DNA from 3 places in the Micromonospora rifamycinica genome. Region 3 is predicted to be linked to each of the others. Evidence: riboswitches for the same ligand, from Rfam matches in the RefSeq annotation. Region 3 holds a riboswitch; each other region holds the start of a gene.
The links. Region 3 has a riboswitch for cobalamin ahead of GA0070623_RS06845 (ribonucleoside-diphosphate reductase subunit alpha). Riboswitches for the same ligand answer to the same signal wherever they lie in the genome.
Positions count from the first base shown of each region.

Region 1 (5,205 bases), 1.2 Mb from region 3:
GAAGGCCCGCGCGTCGGCGAGCGGCGTGCCCCCGCCGATCACGCCCCCGGGCGCCTCGATGTCGGCACCGGCATCCAGGAGCGCGTCGATGACGTCCACGTCGTCGCAGCTGGCCGCCCAGTGCAGCGGGGTTTCGCGGTGCGGGCCGGCGAACCGGGCGTCGACGTCGGCACCGGCGGCGACCAGGACGGCCACGGTGGCGGCGCCGTGCGGAAACCGGCCCGGCCAGTCGGTGACCACGTGCAGCAGCGTGCGGGACCTGACCCCGGGGACGTCCGGGCCGGCCGGCCGGTCGACGAGGCGCGCGGTGGCCAGCCCCGGGTGCGCGGTGAGCAGCCGCCGCAGCGTGGTGAGGTCACCGCCGCGGATCGCCCCGGACACCGCGACCGCCAGCGGGTCGTCGACCGGTAGCAGCAGGGATCCACCCGTCACCCGGGCGACCCTACCCGGCGGCGTCCGGAGGCACCGGCCCGGCGGTCAGCCGATGGCCGGTGCGCCGGCTGCGGATCCGACCGGCGGGGCGGTGAACTGGAGCTGCCACCGGGAGCCGTAGCGGCTGAGCCGCACCACCGCCAGCGGGGCGACGTCGAGCCGGAACAGGGCGGCCGTCGGGAGCTGCAACACGTGCCCGACCGCCACCCGGACCACCATCGGATGGGTCACCGCCACCACCCGGCCGCCCCCGCCGAGCCCGCCGTCGAGCCAGGCCCCGACCCGCTCGCGCAGCGCGACGAGGGACTCCCCGCCGTGCGGTGCGGCCTCCGGTGTCTCCCACCATCGCCGCAGCGCGTCCGGCTCCCGGGCACCCACGTCCGCCAGGCTCCGCCCCGACCAGCCGCCGTACCCGCAGTCGGCCAACGCGGCCTCGACGGTGGGGTGCAGACCGAGAGCGTACGCGGTCTGCACCGCCGCCAGCGCCGGGCTGGTCAGGCAGCGTTCCCCGGTGCCCAGCGGCCCGCCCCGTCCCTGCCCGGCCAGAGCGAGGGCGGCCCGCCGGCCGCCCTCGTCCAGGTCATCGTCACCCGCGCCGAACACCGCCCGCCGCAGGGCGGCGGTATGGGCGTGGGCGACCAGCCGCAGGCCGGTCGTCGGGGTCACGGGTGGATCGGTGTTCCCGTGCCGATCATCGGCTCACCGGGCTGACCGACGGCGGACCGCCCGCCGCCGGCCGTCAGTGCGCTGAACAGCAGGCCGAGCGCCGTCCAGAGCACCACCTGGGTGCCGAGGGCGGCCAGCCGGAAGTTCCACAGCAGGGTCGCCGGGAAGTCGTCCGGCACCTCCTGGAAAGCAGGCAGCACGACGTAGCCGACGACGGTGACCAGCAGGAACCCCCCGGTGGCCGCCCCGAACCGCTGCCACGGCGGCGCGTCGGCGCGGATCGACCGGTAGCCGAGCGACCCGGACCAGACCGCCACCAGGCCGAGCACCACCAGGGCCAGGTAGGCCGCGGTGCGCTGGTCGATGGTGTCGGGGTTGCCGACCGCCGGCGGATTGGCCGGGTATTTCAGGAACGGCACGACCACCGCGCCGAGCAGGGCACCACCGGCGAGCAGCAGCGCCGACCGGCCGTCGTCGGTGCCGGGCCGACGGCGGCGCAGGAGCAGGTACGCGGTCGCCAACAGGCCACCCATCGCGGCCCCGAAGAGACCGGTGGCCAGGAACAGGCCGGCGCGCTGGCCGTCCCGGCCGACCAGCTCGTCGGCGTGGTGGTCGTCGGCCACCGGACCGGCATGGGTCGCCGCCTCCTCGATGGCGATGGCCGCTTCGATGCGCGGCTCACCGACGAGGTAGCCGAAGGCCCCCGCGAGCAGGCCGGCGACGAGACCGGCGAGCAGACCGCGGAGCAGGACGCTGGTGAACGTGGGGGGATGACGGACAGGGGTCAGTGGCACGGGACACCGAGCAGGTGCCGGCCGTCGTGCATGAGCTCGTGCAGGTACATGCCGCTGCGCGAGACCGCGCCCTGGTCGAACGCGACCAGGTAGGTGAGCAGCAGGAGTACGGCGACGACGGCCAGGGCCGCCCCCCACACGCGGGCCGACCCGACGGGGTGGACCAACGGCTGGGCGGAAGTGGGACTCGACATGGGACACGAACCTTCCCGGGGATGACGCGTCCCCATCGCAAGGCTGCGGACGACCGAGCGTCCTGGCTCGCGGATCCGTCGACGACGGAACCGCTCACAGTGGCGCGACCGCGCCGGATTCTCACCGGCTTACCTCGCGACGCCGCAGATAGTGGATCGACCGTAACGGCGCGACCCCCGACCGGTCAATCGTCACCACGTGGAATGTGAGCCGACCGGTCGGGAACCGGCGACGCGGCGGGTCGACCGTCCGCGTCCGGCGGCCCATCCCGGGGCGGCCGGACGCGGGTCATCGGCCGGCGGGTGCCGGTGCGGTGGCGGGACGGCGTCGTCGGGAGACTGCACCCAGGACGGTGTCGACGGCGAGGAAGGCGAGCAGGGTGAGCCCGAACAGGGGCAGCGCCCAGCCGACCGCCGCGGTCACCGGCACGCCGACGAGCAGGACCCAGCGCGGTAGGCCACGGACGCCGCCCCGGGCCGGTGGGGTGCCGGCGCGAGCGCGCCGGTCGCTGCGGGTGGGTCGACGTTGCCACCACATGCGGTAGCCCCAGACGATGACGCAGAGCAGCCCGAGGGCCAGCGCTGCGAGCAGGATCTGGTTGACCGGGCCGAAGAGGACGCCCATGTGGGCCTGGATGCCGAGGCCGCTGAGCTGGGCCAGCAGCGGCCAGTCGGCGAAGTCGCTGCGGGCGGTGACCGTGGCCGTGGCGGGGTCGACGGCGACCCGGTCCTTCGCGACGGGCCAGGTGTTGTCGACCTGGGTGACCGTCCAGGCCGAGCCCGGCTCGGGGGCCGGGGCGATCTCGACCGGACCGGCCAGCCCGGCCGTCCGGGCGGCGGTCAGCACCCGGTCGAAGGCGGCCGACTCGACCACTCCGCCCCCTGTGGACATGCCGTGATGGCCGCCGCCGGTGTCGGTCGGGTTGCCCGGCGTGGCGGTGAGGGCGGTGGAGAGCTGCGGGGCGCGGGCGTCGAGCGAGTCGAGGCCGGCACCGAAGTTCGCCCCCGCGTACCGGGACCAGGTCAACCCGGTCGCCGAGAGGAACAGCAGGCCGACGGTGAGCCACACCCCGAGGGTGGCGTGCCAGCCCCGGGTCCGGCGGACGCCCCGGGCGGCGGACAGGTCCGGCACGAGCAGATGCCGCACGGTGGCCCGGGAGGCGCGGCGGCGACGCCACCACAGCACGACCCCGCCCAGCGCGATGACCCACAACCAGCTCGCGGCCAACTCCGAGTAGTGCCGGCCCGCCACCCCCAGGTGCAGGTTGCGGTGCAGGTCGTCCAGCCAGGTGGTGGCCGGCGTGGAGCCGAACCAGGTGGTCAACTGGCCCTGCACCCGGGCCGTGTACGGGTCGACGTACACGGTGTGCTGCTTCTCGCCGTACTCCGGTGCCGAGAACACCACCCGCGTGGTCCGGTCGCCCGTACCGGGCTGCACCGACGTGACGCTGCCCTCGGGGTGGGCGTTGCGCGCCGCCCCGACCTGGTCGGCCACCGGCAGTGGCCGCTCACCCACCCCGGTGACCGTCAACCGGTCGCCGTAGAGCACCCCGTCCACCTGCGGAGCCACCGTGTAGGCCAACCCGGTCAACGCGGCGATCAGCAGGAAGGGAGCGACCAGCACCCCCGCGTAGAAGTGCAGCCGCAGCAGCAGTGCGCCCAACGGTGAACCGCCACGGGTCGGTCGGGTGGGCGGGTCGGCGGGTGGCGCGGGTTCCGGCCTCGGCGGGCCGGACAACTCGGTGACAGACATACTCATCCGATCGGAATAGTCGAAATGAAGCCGTTGGTCGCCCCGTGCCCGCGGGGTGGGTCGGTGTGCGTGGTGCCGGCGTCGCCCGATGAGATAGTCGGAGCGGCCGCCCCGACGGTTCCCGGGAATGTCCCGACCGGCACCGACGCCGGTCGGTGCGGGTGTCCACGCCAGACCGGCACCGGTGCCGGAACCCTCGCCGCGCCGGTCAGGTCCCACCGGTCCGGCCGGGTCGGCACCGCCCGGCGGTGGTCGCGGCTGCCGGCGCTCACCGTGGGGCCGACACCGGAGGGTCCGGTCCCGTCGTCCCGGGGTCGGCCCTCAGCGGCGCGGTGACCGGCGTCGCCAGCGGAGCACACCGACGGCCAGGATGAGGACGACCGCCGCGCCGCCGGCCACGCCCAGGATGGTGCCCCGGCCTCTCCCGTCCCCGGCCGTCACGGCGGCGACGGCCGGGGAGGCCGGCCCGGTCGTGGGCACGGCGGTCGGCGCAGCAGCGCCGGCCGGGTCGGCCACGGTGAACGGGTACGACCCCTGCACCGGGTGCCCGTCGGCGGACACCACCCGGTACGCCACGGTGTACGTCCCGTTGGGCAGGGTGTCGGTCAGCTGGACGGTGCTCTTCGTCCCGGTGACCACCGGATCGCCGGTGGGGACGCGCCGTTTCGTCCCGTCGGTGAGCACGATGGTGGTGAAGGCCGGGTCCAGCCGGGCCAGGAACTCGAGCGTGATCTCGGTGGGCGCGCTGGGCAGCATCGCCTCCCGGGCCGGGGAGGCCGAGGTGAGGCTGTTGTGCGCCCGGGCCGGTGTCGCGGCGACGAGCAGCGCCAGCCCGGCGGCCAGCAGCGCGGCGGCGAGCCGGACGACGGCGGAACGGCGGGACGGTGTGATCATGATGCTCCGTCGGGCCGGCTCATCCGAGCACCTGCTGGCCGATCCAGCCGTCCGGCGGGCAGCCGGGCGGGACGGCGAAGACGGCGGAGCCGATCGGGGTGGTCCACTCGTTGAGCAGGTCCCGCTCGGCCAGCCGGCGTTGGATGGGCAGGAACTGCGCGGTGATGTCGGCCTGGTAGGCGGCGAAGATCAGTCCACTGTCGGCGTGCCCCTGCGGGGTCGGCACGCCGTCGTAGTTGTAGGGACGGCGCAGGATCTTCTGCCGGTCGTCGGTGACGCGGGCCCGGGTGAGGTGGGAGAAGTCGGGGATGACGGTGAGACCGTCGTCGCCGGTGGCGGCGAAGTCGGGCTCGTCGTGTTCGGCGGTGCCGGTGAGCGGCGCACCGGTGTCGAGGCGACGCCCGACGGCCAGCTCGCGGTCGGTCCGGCCGAGCAGGTCCCAGGTCTCCAGGTCCATGCGGATCCGGCGGAC
Region 1 is NZ_LT607752.1:477,782-482,986, forward strand. Features, by position in the region: gene GA0070623_RS01985 (ankyrin repeat domain-containing protein) at 1-432, opposite strand, end outside; gene GA0070623_RS01990 (histidine phosphatase family protein) at 478-1,098, opposite strand; gene GA0070623_RS01995 (CbtA family protein) at 1,095-1,892, opposite strand; gene GA0070623_RS02000 (CbtB domain-containing protein) at 1,883-2,086, opposite strand; cobalamin riboswitch at 2,121-2,262, opposite strand; gene GA0070623_RS02005 (PepSY-associated TM helix domain-containing protein) at 2,376-3,839, opposite strand; gene GA0070623_RS02010 (copper resistance CopC family protein) at 4,161-4,733, opposite strand; gene GA0070623_RS02015 (Dyp-type peroxidase) at 4,753-5,205, opposite strand, start outside.
Region 1: another riboswitch for cobalamin. It lies ahead of GA0070623_RS02000 (CbtB domain-containing protein); the one in region 3 lies ahead of GA0070623_RS06845 (ribonucleoside-diphosphate reductase subunit alpha).

Region 2 (5,205 bases), 970 kb from region 3:
TCGGAGCTATGCGGTCGCTTCGCGGGCGGACGCCAAGCACCGACCGTCACCACGGTCATGGCCGCGGCGGCGATCCAGAACGGAGTCGTGATTCCCCAGGCGCCCGCCAGAAGGCCGCCGAGGAGGAAGCCCAGTGCGGCTCCCCCCAGATCCAGTAGCGAATAAACGCCGCCGACCCGGCCACGCAGGCCGGAAGGAACCACCCGTTGGCGGATCGACGTGACGATCACACCCCACACCATGGCGTGGATGCTGAAGCCCACCAGCACCACGGCCGCCACCCAGGGTGTCGTCGTCACCGCCAGGGTGACGTGCGTGACGACCTCGATCACGAGTCCGGCCCGCAGCACCGCAGTGCTGCCGAACGCGTGGGCGAGCTTCGCCGCGACCGTGGCCCCGAACAGACCACCGACGGCGAACGCGGTCAGCAGGAATCCATAGCCGACGTCGGACAGGCCGAGCCGCTGCCGGCAGTAGATGACGAACACCGCGAACGCCGCGCAGAACGCCAGGTTGCCGATGCCCATGCTGATCGCCAAGGTCCGCACCAGACGCTGCCGCCACAACCACCGCACCCCATCGACGATCTCGCCGCGCAGCGTGGTCCGCGGCCCAGGCTGCTGCACCGGCGGCACCGGGCGAATGCCCGCAATCAACACGGCGGCGACCACGAACGTCAGGGCGTCGAAGCCGAATGGTGCGGCGGCTGCGACGACGAACAACCACGCGCCGAGCGGCTTGGCGACGAACTGCTGACCGATGGTGAAGGTGGCCGCGAGCCGGGCGTTGGCACTGGGCAGCCTCTCAGGCACGACCACGGCCGGCAGCAGCGCCCTCATGGCGGTGTCCGCGAGAGTCTCGCCGGTCCCGAGCAGAAACACCACCGCGTAAATGATCGGCACCGTGACCGTATGGGTCGCGACGGTCGCTGCCAGGGCGGCCAGGGCCACGCCGCGGGCCAGGTTCACCACCACGATGAGCAGCCGCCGGTCGAGCCGGTCGACATAGGCCCCGCTCACCAGAGCGAACAGCAGCCAGGGCAGTTGCTGGGCAAAGGCGGCACCGGCGACCAGCCGGGCATCGTTGCTGACTGACACGACCAGCAGCGGTCCGGCGGCCATGGTGACACCGTCACCGATGTTCGACACTGCCGAAGCGGTCCACAGACGGATGAAGTCCGCGCCGAAACGCGCGGATACAAGGGAACGCAAAAGAACTCCTCGAGCCAGATCGGAAACGGTCGGATCCAGGGACCGTCTCGCGGCGAGGAGCACCGCGCCGCCGGGCTACCCGACGGGGATGAGCGATGAGCGGGCGGTCTGCTCTCGCAGCGAAACGACGACCGTCACCATGTCGAGGCGCATCTCATCTCCCCACTGTCACTCACCGTCTTCGATAGACTACCGCCGGCGCAACACTCAGCACACGCCGTCGGCGACGATGCCGACACCGGTCTCGTCGCAGGAGGTTTCGATGCCGAGGACGATCGGCACCGGTCAGGCGTCCTGCGCCGTGCCTGCGCCGACGCCGGGGTGTTCGGCGTTGGCGGCGAGGATCTGTTTGCGGAGCCTGGTCGGGAGCCGGTCGACGTAGGCGAGGCCGTCGAGGTGGTCGACCTCGTGTTGGAAGCAGCGGGCGAGGGTGCCGGTGCCGTCCAGCCGGATCTCCCGGCCGTGGAGGTCGAACCCGGTCACGGTGGCGGTGGCGCAGCGGGCCAGGTCGGCGTGCTGGCCGGGCACGGACAGGCAGCCCTCGGAGTCGGTCACCAGCTCGCGGTGCTCGGGTAGGTGCAGCACCGGGTTGACGACGGTGGCGACGGTGTGGGCGCCGGTGGCGTCGGGGCAGTCGACGACGAAGATCCGCGCGTCGACGCCGATCTGGTTGGCGGCCAGACCGACACCGTGGGCGGCGTACATGCTGGCGAACATGTCGGCGACGAGCTGGGCGAGGGCGTCGTCGAAGTCGGTCACCTCGGCACAGCGGCGATGCAGCACGGGGGTGCCGTAACGGGTGATCGGGCGCGGAATGCCGGTCGAGGTCTGCACAGTTGCCCATCATAGGCAACTGCCAAGCATGGGCAGTAAGGGTTCTCCTGCTGCGTGATGCAGCTGGCCAGGCACGGGGTCGGGCCGGGCGGCGGTCAGAAAACCGGACGCTCGTCACTGCCCGGCGACAAGGCGTTCCAACTGCACGACACGTACGGCTTCCCGATCGACCTCACCCTGGAGATCGCCAACGAGCAGGGCCTGACCGTGGACGCCGACGGGTTCCGGGCCCTGACGACCGAGCAGCGCACCCGCGCGAAGGCCGACGCGAAGGCCCGCAAGACCGGCCACACCGACCTGTCGGCCTACCGGACGGTGCTGGACGCGCACGGACCCACCGACTGGTTGGCCTACGAGACGCTCGACACCGAATCCCGGGTCGTCGCGATCTGGTCCGGCGGCGCGACGGTGGACACCGCCGGGGCCGGCGACATGGTCACCGTCGCACTGGACCGCACCCCGTTCTACGCCGAGAGCGGCGGACAGGACTCCGACGCCGGCCTGCTCACCGGCCCGAACCTGCGCGCCGAGATCATCGACGTGCAGCGACCGGTCAAGGGCCACCTGCCGCTGGCACAGGCCCGCGCCGAGGGCGCCCTGGCCCTGTTCGGCGAGACCTACGACGACACCGTCCGGGTCGTCGAGATCGGTGCCGAGTGGTCCCGCGAGCAGGCGCTCACCGACGCGTTCACCGACGACGCCGAACGCGCCCACGCCTTCCTCCTGCTCACCGAACTCGCCCTCGCGATCACCAGCGACCACACCGGTAGGGAGTTACCCGTCATCGTCCGGGAGATCTCCCTGCGCATCGCCGCCCTCGCCGCCGCCGACTGACCCCACCACCCCAGGTCCCGCCGCCACCGTCCGGCACCCGCACAACAGGATCCGGCCCGGAGACGAACACGTCTGGCACGCGCCCCGGACGCCGGCCGCGGCGGGCGGCGGTGGGGCGGTAGGATCGCGGGCGGTGCTGGTTCGCCCCTCCCGTGCGCGGGTGGGGCGTCGTAAGAGGGAACCCGGTGCGAGACCGGGACTGCCCCGCAGCGGTGAGTGGGAACGACCGCCGTCAACGAAGCACTGGACCGCACGGTCTGGGAAGCGACGGCCAGTAGGCGACCCCGTGTCACGCCCACGAGTCCGAAGACCTGCCAGCGCTGCGCGTACCGCCGGTACGCGCCGTCGGCGGCCTCTCGGGAGGGCCAGGGCGGAATGCCGGTTACGCCGTGGCGTATCCGTCTTCCTCTCGGGTGGTCGTCGGACACCGCGAGGGAAGGACCACCTGTGACCACCTCATTCGGGCAGAGCACCGTGCTCGGCTATCCCCGTATCGGTTCCCACCGCGAGTGGAAAAAGGCCGTCGAGGCGTACTGGGCCGGCACGCTGGACGCCGCGGGCCTGGAGGACGTCGCGGCCGGGCTGCGGGCCGAGGTGTGGCGGACGCTGCGTGACGCCCGGCTCGACGCGATCCCGTCCAACACGTTCTCCTACTACGACCACATGCTCGACACCGCCGTCGCGGTCGGTGCGGTCCCCCGCCGGTTCGCCCGGCTCGGCCTCGGTCACCTCGACACCTACTTCGCCATGGCCCGTGGTGTCGATGCCGCGCCCGCGTTGGAACTCACCAAGTGGTTCGACACCAACTACCACTACCTGGTGCCGGAGATCGACCCCGACACCGTGTTCGCGGCGAATCCGGCAAAGGCGCTGGGCGAGTATGCGCAGGCACGTGACCTCGGCATCACCACCCGTCCGGTGCTGGTCGGGCCAGCCACCTTCCTGCTGCTGGCCAAGGGCGACGACCCGTTCGCCCGGCTCGACGACCTGGTCGACACGTACGCCCGGATCCTCACCGCCCTGGCCGACGCGGGCGTGGCCTGGATCCAACTGGACGAACCCGCCTACGTCGCCGACCGCACCCCGGCCGAGATCGACGGTCTGCGGCACGCCTACCGACGCCTCGGTGAGCTGCCCCACCGCCCCCGGATCTTCGTCGCCACCTACTTCGGTGACCTCGGCGACGCGCTGCCGGCGCTGCTGGACACCCCGGTCGAGGCGGTCGGCCTGGACCTGGTCGCCGGCCCGGGCAACCTGCACCGGCTCGCCGCAGCCGGTCCCCTGCGCGGCAGGACCGTCGTCGCCGGTCTGGTCGACGGGCGCAACATCTGGCGCACGGATCTACGCGCCGCTGTCGCCGCCGGTGCCACGGTCGGCGGACTGGCCGACCACGTGGCGGTGTCCACGTCCTGTTCGCTGCTGCACGTCCCGGTCGACCTGTCCGCCGAGACCTCCCTCGACCCGGAACTGTCCGCTCGACTCGCGTTCGCCCGGCAGAAGGTCGACGAGGTGGTCCTGCTCGGCCGGGCGCTGCGCGACGGCACCACCAGCCTGCCGGCCCCGCCGCCGTCCGTCCCGCCGGCGTGGCGGCACGATGACGTACGCGGCCGGTTGGCGGCGCTGCGCCCCACCGACCGGCACCGCGGCGACTACGCCGAGCGGGCCGCCCGCCAACAGGAACGGTTGGGGCTGCCGGACCTGCCGACCACCACGATCGGCTCGTTCCCGCAGACCACCGAGCTGCGCCGGGCCCGTGCCGCACACCGCGCCGGCACTCTCGACGACGCCGGCTACACGCAGCGGATGCGCGCCGAGGTGGAGCAGGTCATCCGGTTGCAGGAGCGGCTGGGCCTGGACGTGCTGGTGCACGGTGAGCCGGAGCGCAACGACATGGTCCAGTACTTCGGGGAGCAGCTCGACGGTTTCGCCGCCACCACGCACGGCTGGGTGCAGTCCTACGGCTCCCGGTGCGTCCGCCCGCCGATCATCCACGGGGACGTGGCCCGCCGTGCCCCGATGACCGTCGAGTGGTCCACCTACGCGCAGTCGCTGACCGACCGCCCGGTCAAGGGCATGCTCACCGGCCCGGTCACCATCCTGGCCTGGTCGTTCGTCCGTACCGACCAGCCCCTGGCCGACACCGCCGACCAGGTCGCGCTCGCGCTGCGCGACGAGTGCCGCGACCTGGAGGCCGCCGGGATCCGGATCATCCAGGTCGACGAACCCGCCCTGCGGGAGACCCTGCCGCTGCGCCGGGCCGACCAGACGGCGTACCTGGACTGGGCGGTGAACGCGTTCCGTCTCGCCACCAGTGGCGTCGCCGACG
Region 2 is NZ_LT607752.1:681,693-686,897, reverse strand. Features, by position in the region: partial or broken gene GA0070623_RS02880 (MFS transporter) at 27-1,211, opposite strand; gene def (peptide deformylase) at 1,497-2,045, opposite strand; gene GA0070623_RS02870 (alanine--tRNA ligase-related protein) at 2,103-2,879, shown strand; cobalamin riboswitch at 3,000-3,212, shown strand; gene metE (5-methyltetrahydropteroyltriglutamate--homocysteine S-methyltransferase) at 3,327-5,205, shown strand, end outside.
Region 2: another riboswitch for cobalamin. It lies ahead of metE (5-methyltetrahydropteroyltriglutamate--homocysteine S-methyltransferase); the one in region 3 lies ahead of GA0070623_RS06845 (ribonucleoside-diphosphate reductase subunit alpha).

Region 3 (5,205 bases):
CCCACAGGTCCGGGTGCAGGTCACCCCGGGCCGCCCGGGTCTGCGGGTACGCCGGGTGCGCGCCGAACCGTTCGGCGAGGTCGGTCGACGTCTCCAGCGCGGTCAGGAAGATCTCCTCCTGCACCCGGGTGGACAGCTCCCGGGCCCCGGCCGAGTCGAACGGCAGCCGCAGCGCGAACAACGCGTCCTGCAGGCCCATCAACCCCAGCCCGACCGGCCGCCAGCGCGGATTCGACGCCGCCGCCTGCTCGGCCGGGTAGTAGTTGACGTCGATCACCCGGTCCAGGAACACCACCGCCGTCCGCACCGTGGCGCGTAGCTTCTCCCAGTCGACGCCGCCGCCGGTCAGGTGCGCGCCGAGGTTGACCGAGCCCAGGTTGCAGACCGCCGTCTCGGTGTCGCTGTTGACCTCCAGGATCTCGGTGCACAGGTTGGACAGGTGGATCGTGTTGCCCGGGACGCCGGTCTGGTTGGACAGCCGGTTCGCCGGGTCCTTGAACGTCATCCACCCGTTGCCGGTCTGCGCCAGGGTCCGCATCATCCGCCCGTACAGGTCCCGGGCCTTCACCGTGCGGACCGCCTTCTTCTCGGCGACCCGGTACGCCGCGTCGAACGCCTCGCCGTACAGGTCGGGCAGCTCCGGGGCGTCCGACGGGTCGATCAGCGACCACTCGGCGTCGGCCTCGACCCGGCGCATGAACTCGTCGGGGATCCAGTTGGCCAGGTTGAGGTTGTGGGTGCGCCGGGCCTCCTCGCCGGTGTTGTCCCGCAGCTCCAGGAACTCCTCGACGTCCGGGTGCCACGGTTCCAGGTAGACGCAGGCGGCGCCCTTGCGCCGGCCGCCCTGGTTGACCGCCGCGACCCCGGCGTCGAGGGTCTTCAGGAACGGCACGATCCCGTTCGACCGGCCGTTGGTGCCCCGGATCAACGCGCCCCGGCCACGTACCCGCGTGAAGGAGATGCCGATGCCGCCGGAGAACTTCGACAGCTTCGCCACCTGGTGGTACCGCTCGTAGATCGAGTCCAGCTCGTCGCGGGGCGAGTCGACCAGGAAACACGACGACATCTGGGTGTGCCGGGTGCCCGAGTTGAACAACGTCGGGGAACTCGGCAGGTAGGCCAGCGACGACATCAGCCGGTAGAACCCGACCGCCTCGTCCGGCGTCCCGGACAGCCCGCAGGCCACCCGCAGCAGCCAGTGCTGCGGCGTCTCCACCACCAGCCGCGACTCGGGGTGCCGCAGCAGGTACCGGTCGGCCACCGTGCGCAGCCCGAAGTACTCGAACCGCAGGTCACCGTCCGGGTCGACGGCGTCGTCGAGTTGCCGTGCGTGCCGGGCCACGAACGCGGCCGTGTCGTCGGCGATCAGGCCGAGGCCGTGGGCGTACCGGACGGACTCGCTGAAACTCGTCACCGACTGCCCGCGCACCTCCTTCTCCACGAACCCGACCAGCAGCCGCGCCGCGAGCCGGGAGTACTGCGGCTCCGTGCCGATCAGCTCCGCCGCCGTCTGGATCGACAGCCTGTCCACCTCGGCCGTGGTCGCCCCGTCGTAGAGACCGTTGACCGTCGCGGTGGCCACCCGCAGCGGATCCACCTCGTCCAGGTCGGCGGCCCACCGGGCGACGGCCGTGACGATCCGGTCGACGTCCACCGGCTCGGTGCCGCCGTCGGGCCGGCGTACCCGCATCACCGGCCGGCGCGGCTCCACCTCGCCGGCACCGGGCGGGGGACTCTCCTGTACGACCGTCATGACCTCTCCTCGCCGTCACCGATGACCATCGGACGCGGGAGAACGCCAACGGGCGCGGCGCGACGGCCGACCCGGAACCTGGCGTCGGTCGTCCCGCGCGACCTCAGGCCGCCGCGCGCGGCAGCGCACGGCGCGCTGGCAGGTCTTCGGACTCGCGGGCCGGACCGGGGTCCACCGGTCGCCTACTGGCCGTCGCTTCCCAGACCTCGCGGTCCAGTGCTCGATGACGGCGGTCGTTCCCACTCACCGCTGCGGGGCAGTCCCGGATTTACACCGGGTTCCCTGTTGCCTCGACCGGACCACCGGGCCCGGCCGAACCAGCTGCGTGGCACACCATATATGGCGTAGCTGGGGGAGAGGCAACACTAGATGTCGCGGGGGCGTGTCGGATAACTCTCACCCGACCGCGCGGTGGCCCGCAGTGACGCCAGCAACCGCAGCGCGTCCGCGTCGGCGCTGCCGGGCTCGGCGGTGAAGACCAGCATGACCGGGCCGGGGCTGCCGGGCAGCGGATAGGTGTCCCAGTCCAGGAGTATGTCGCCGACCCCGGGGACCTGGAAGGTCTTGGTGCCGCTGACCGACTCGCGGACGTCGTGCCGGGACCACAGCCGGCGGAACTCGGCGCTGCGGATGCTCAGCTCACCGACGATCGCGGTGGCCCGGGGGTGGGTGGGGTCGGTGGCGACCGCGGCCCGCAACATGCCGATGTAGTCCAGCGCCTGCCGCTCCCAGGCCGCGCACCGCCGCGTCCGGGTCGCCGCCTCGTCGAACATCAGCAGCAGCATGTTGAGCCGGTCCGGCGGGTAGCCGTCCGGGTCGCCGAGCAGCGCCACCGCCCACGGGTTCCAGGCGAGCAGGTCCAGATGGCGGCCGAGCACCACCGCCGGGGTGTCCATCACCCGCAGCAGCCGCCGGGTACTCTCCGGCACCCGCTCCGGGCCGTGGTCCACCCGGGCCGGCACCGGCCGGCGGGCGGCCCGGGCCAGGGTGAACAGGTGGCGGCGTTCCCCGGCGTCGAGGCCGAGCGCGGCGGCGAGCGCGTCCAGCACGTCGTCGGAGGGGCGAACCTCGCGGCCCTGCTCCATCCGCTGGTAGTAGTCGGTGCTCAACCCGGCCAGCAGCGCCAGCTCCTCGCGGCGCAGCCCGGTGACCCGGCGTCGTCCGCCCGGCTCCAGGCCGACGTCGCGGGGGTGCAGCCGGCCGCGCCGGGCGCGCAGGAAGTCACCGAGCTCGCGGGCGTACGGATGGGTCATGTCGCCAGTGTGACGCGGCCCGGACCGGCGCGGGTAGGTCTGCGGGACCTAGGCAACCGGGTACGACCGGTCCCGCCCGGCCGGGCCGTAGCGTCGGTGACCCCATCCGACCGTCAGGGAGCAGCAGATGACCTGGACCGCCGACCACATCCCCGACCAGCACGGCCGCACCGCCGTCGTGACCGGCGCGAACTCCGGCCTCGGCCTGGTCACCGCCACCGCGCTGGCCCGCCGGGGCGCGCGGGTGGTGCTCGCCGTCCGTGACACCGCCGCCGGCCGGCGGGCCGCCCAGCAGATCGGCGGCGACGTCGAGGTACGCGAGTTGGACCTCGCCTCACTGGCCTCGGTGCGGGCGTTCGCGGCGGCCCTGGCCGCCGACCACCCGAGGATCGACCTGCTGGTCAACAACGCCGGCGCGGTACTGCTCGGCCCGCGCCGCACCAGCGCCGACGGCCATGAGCTGCACCTCGCCACCAACCTGCTGGGCCACTTCGCGCTGACCGGCCTGCTGCTGGGCAACCTGGCCGCGGCGCGGGCGGCCCGGGTGGTCAGCCTCAGCTCGATCGTCCACCGCAGGGCACACCTGGACTTCACCGACCTGATGATCGAGCGCGGCTACTCGGGCTCCACCGCGTACGGCCGGTCCAAGCTCGCCACCACCGTCTTCGGGGTCGAGCTGGACCGCCGGCTGCGGGCCACCGGGTCGCCGGTGCTCAGCGTGCTGGCCCACCCCGGTGTCACCCGCACCAACCTGACCCCGCGGGCCTGGTCCCACCAGGGCCGGCGCGGCCGGGTGCTGGCCCGGCTCAGCCTGCTGGCCACCCAGCCCGTCGAGCAGGGCGCGCTGCCCCAGCTGCGGGCCGCCACCGACCCGGCGGTACGGGGTGGCCAGTTCTTCGGCCCGGCCCGGTTCTTCCAGACCTGGGGTCCGGTCACCGAGGTCCGGTGCAGCCGGGAGGCCGCCGACCCCGCCGTCGGCCCTCGGCTCTGGACGGTGGTCGAGGAGTTGACCGGCGTCCGCTACCCCTGACACCGGGGCGCACTAGCATGGCTGCGGTCGGTGACGGCGGCGGAGACGAGGCGAGATGAGATGGCTCGGGCGGGTACTGGGCGGCGGGAACCGGCAGGTCCAGGAGGATCCGGTCCGGCAGGCGGCGCTGTCGGCCGAGGTGCGGCAGCGGTTCGGCACCCACCTGGCCGTCCGACCCGCCGACCAGGTGGCGGCGATCGTCGGCCTGCTCGACGACGGCGACGGCCTGGCGGTGGCGGCCACGATCGTCGGTGAGTTCGCCACCGCGGCCCACGCGGACCTGCTGGCCCAGACCGCGGAGCTGTACCGGCGTACCGGTCACCGGTTCCCGGTGGACCGGCGCAACTACCGGCCACTGTGGCGGGAGGTCGGCGGGCGGCTGCACTGGCCGCTGTTCGCGCTGCCGGGCGGCCTGCACCCGTACGTGCACGTCGCCGCCGCCGCCACCGTCATCGGCGCGCGGGCGTCGCAGCTGGTCCGGGCGACCGACCCGGATCCGCTGCTCGCCCACCTGTTCGAGGTGCTCGACCTCACCACCTGCGGCTGGGAGTACGGCCGGGTACGGGTGGACCACGACGGGGCTTCACTGGTCGGTCGCCTGATCTCCACCACCCGGGACGTCCGGGCGGCGATGAAGGACCCGCCGCCGCTGCCCCCGTCGGTCCGGGAGCTGATGCGTACCAACCGGTCGGTCGACGTCTTCGACCTCACCGGCGACCGGGTCGTCGGCACGATCAACGTGGGCGGCGAGCTGCGGCCGGCGCTGCTGACCTGACGGCCGCACCGACCGGCGACGCCCCCGGCCCGCGCCGGCCGGGGGTCAGCCGAAGAGCAGCTCCAGCTGGTGGTCGAGGACCGCCGTCGCCTGCGCCGGGGTGTACTGCCCGCCGAGCAGGTACATCCCCAGCCCCTCCACCAGCGCCAGCAACCCCGCCGCGGCGTCCGCCGGCAGTAGCCCCGCCGCGGCGTCCGCCGGCAGTAGCCCCGCCGCGGCGTCCGCCGCCGGTGGACGTGGCAGTAGCCCGGCGATGAAATCCACCAGTTGTACGGTGTCCGGCCGCAGCCCGGTGGCCGCCGCCGGGTGCAGGGCGGTCCAGGAGAGGAACGCCAGCGCCACCCGCCCGTCCGCGCGGGCCGCCTCGTCCAGCGGCAGCAACGCCTCCAGCAGG
Region 3 is NZ_LT607752.1:1,653,919-1,659,123, reverse strand. Features, by position in the region: gene GA0070623_RS06845 (ribonucleoside-diphosphate reductase subunit alpha) at 1-1,753, opposite strand, end outside; cobalamin riboswitch at 1,874-2,090, opposite strand; gene GA0070623_RS31355 (helix-turn-helix transcriptional regulator) at 2,119-3,006, opposite strand; gene GA0070623_RS06835 (oxidoreductase) at 3,134-4,036, shown strand; gene GA0070623_RS06830 (hypothetical protein) at 4,092-4,811, shown strand; gene GA0070623_RS06825 (TetR/AcrR family transcriptional regulator) at 4,857-5,205, opposite strand, start outside.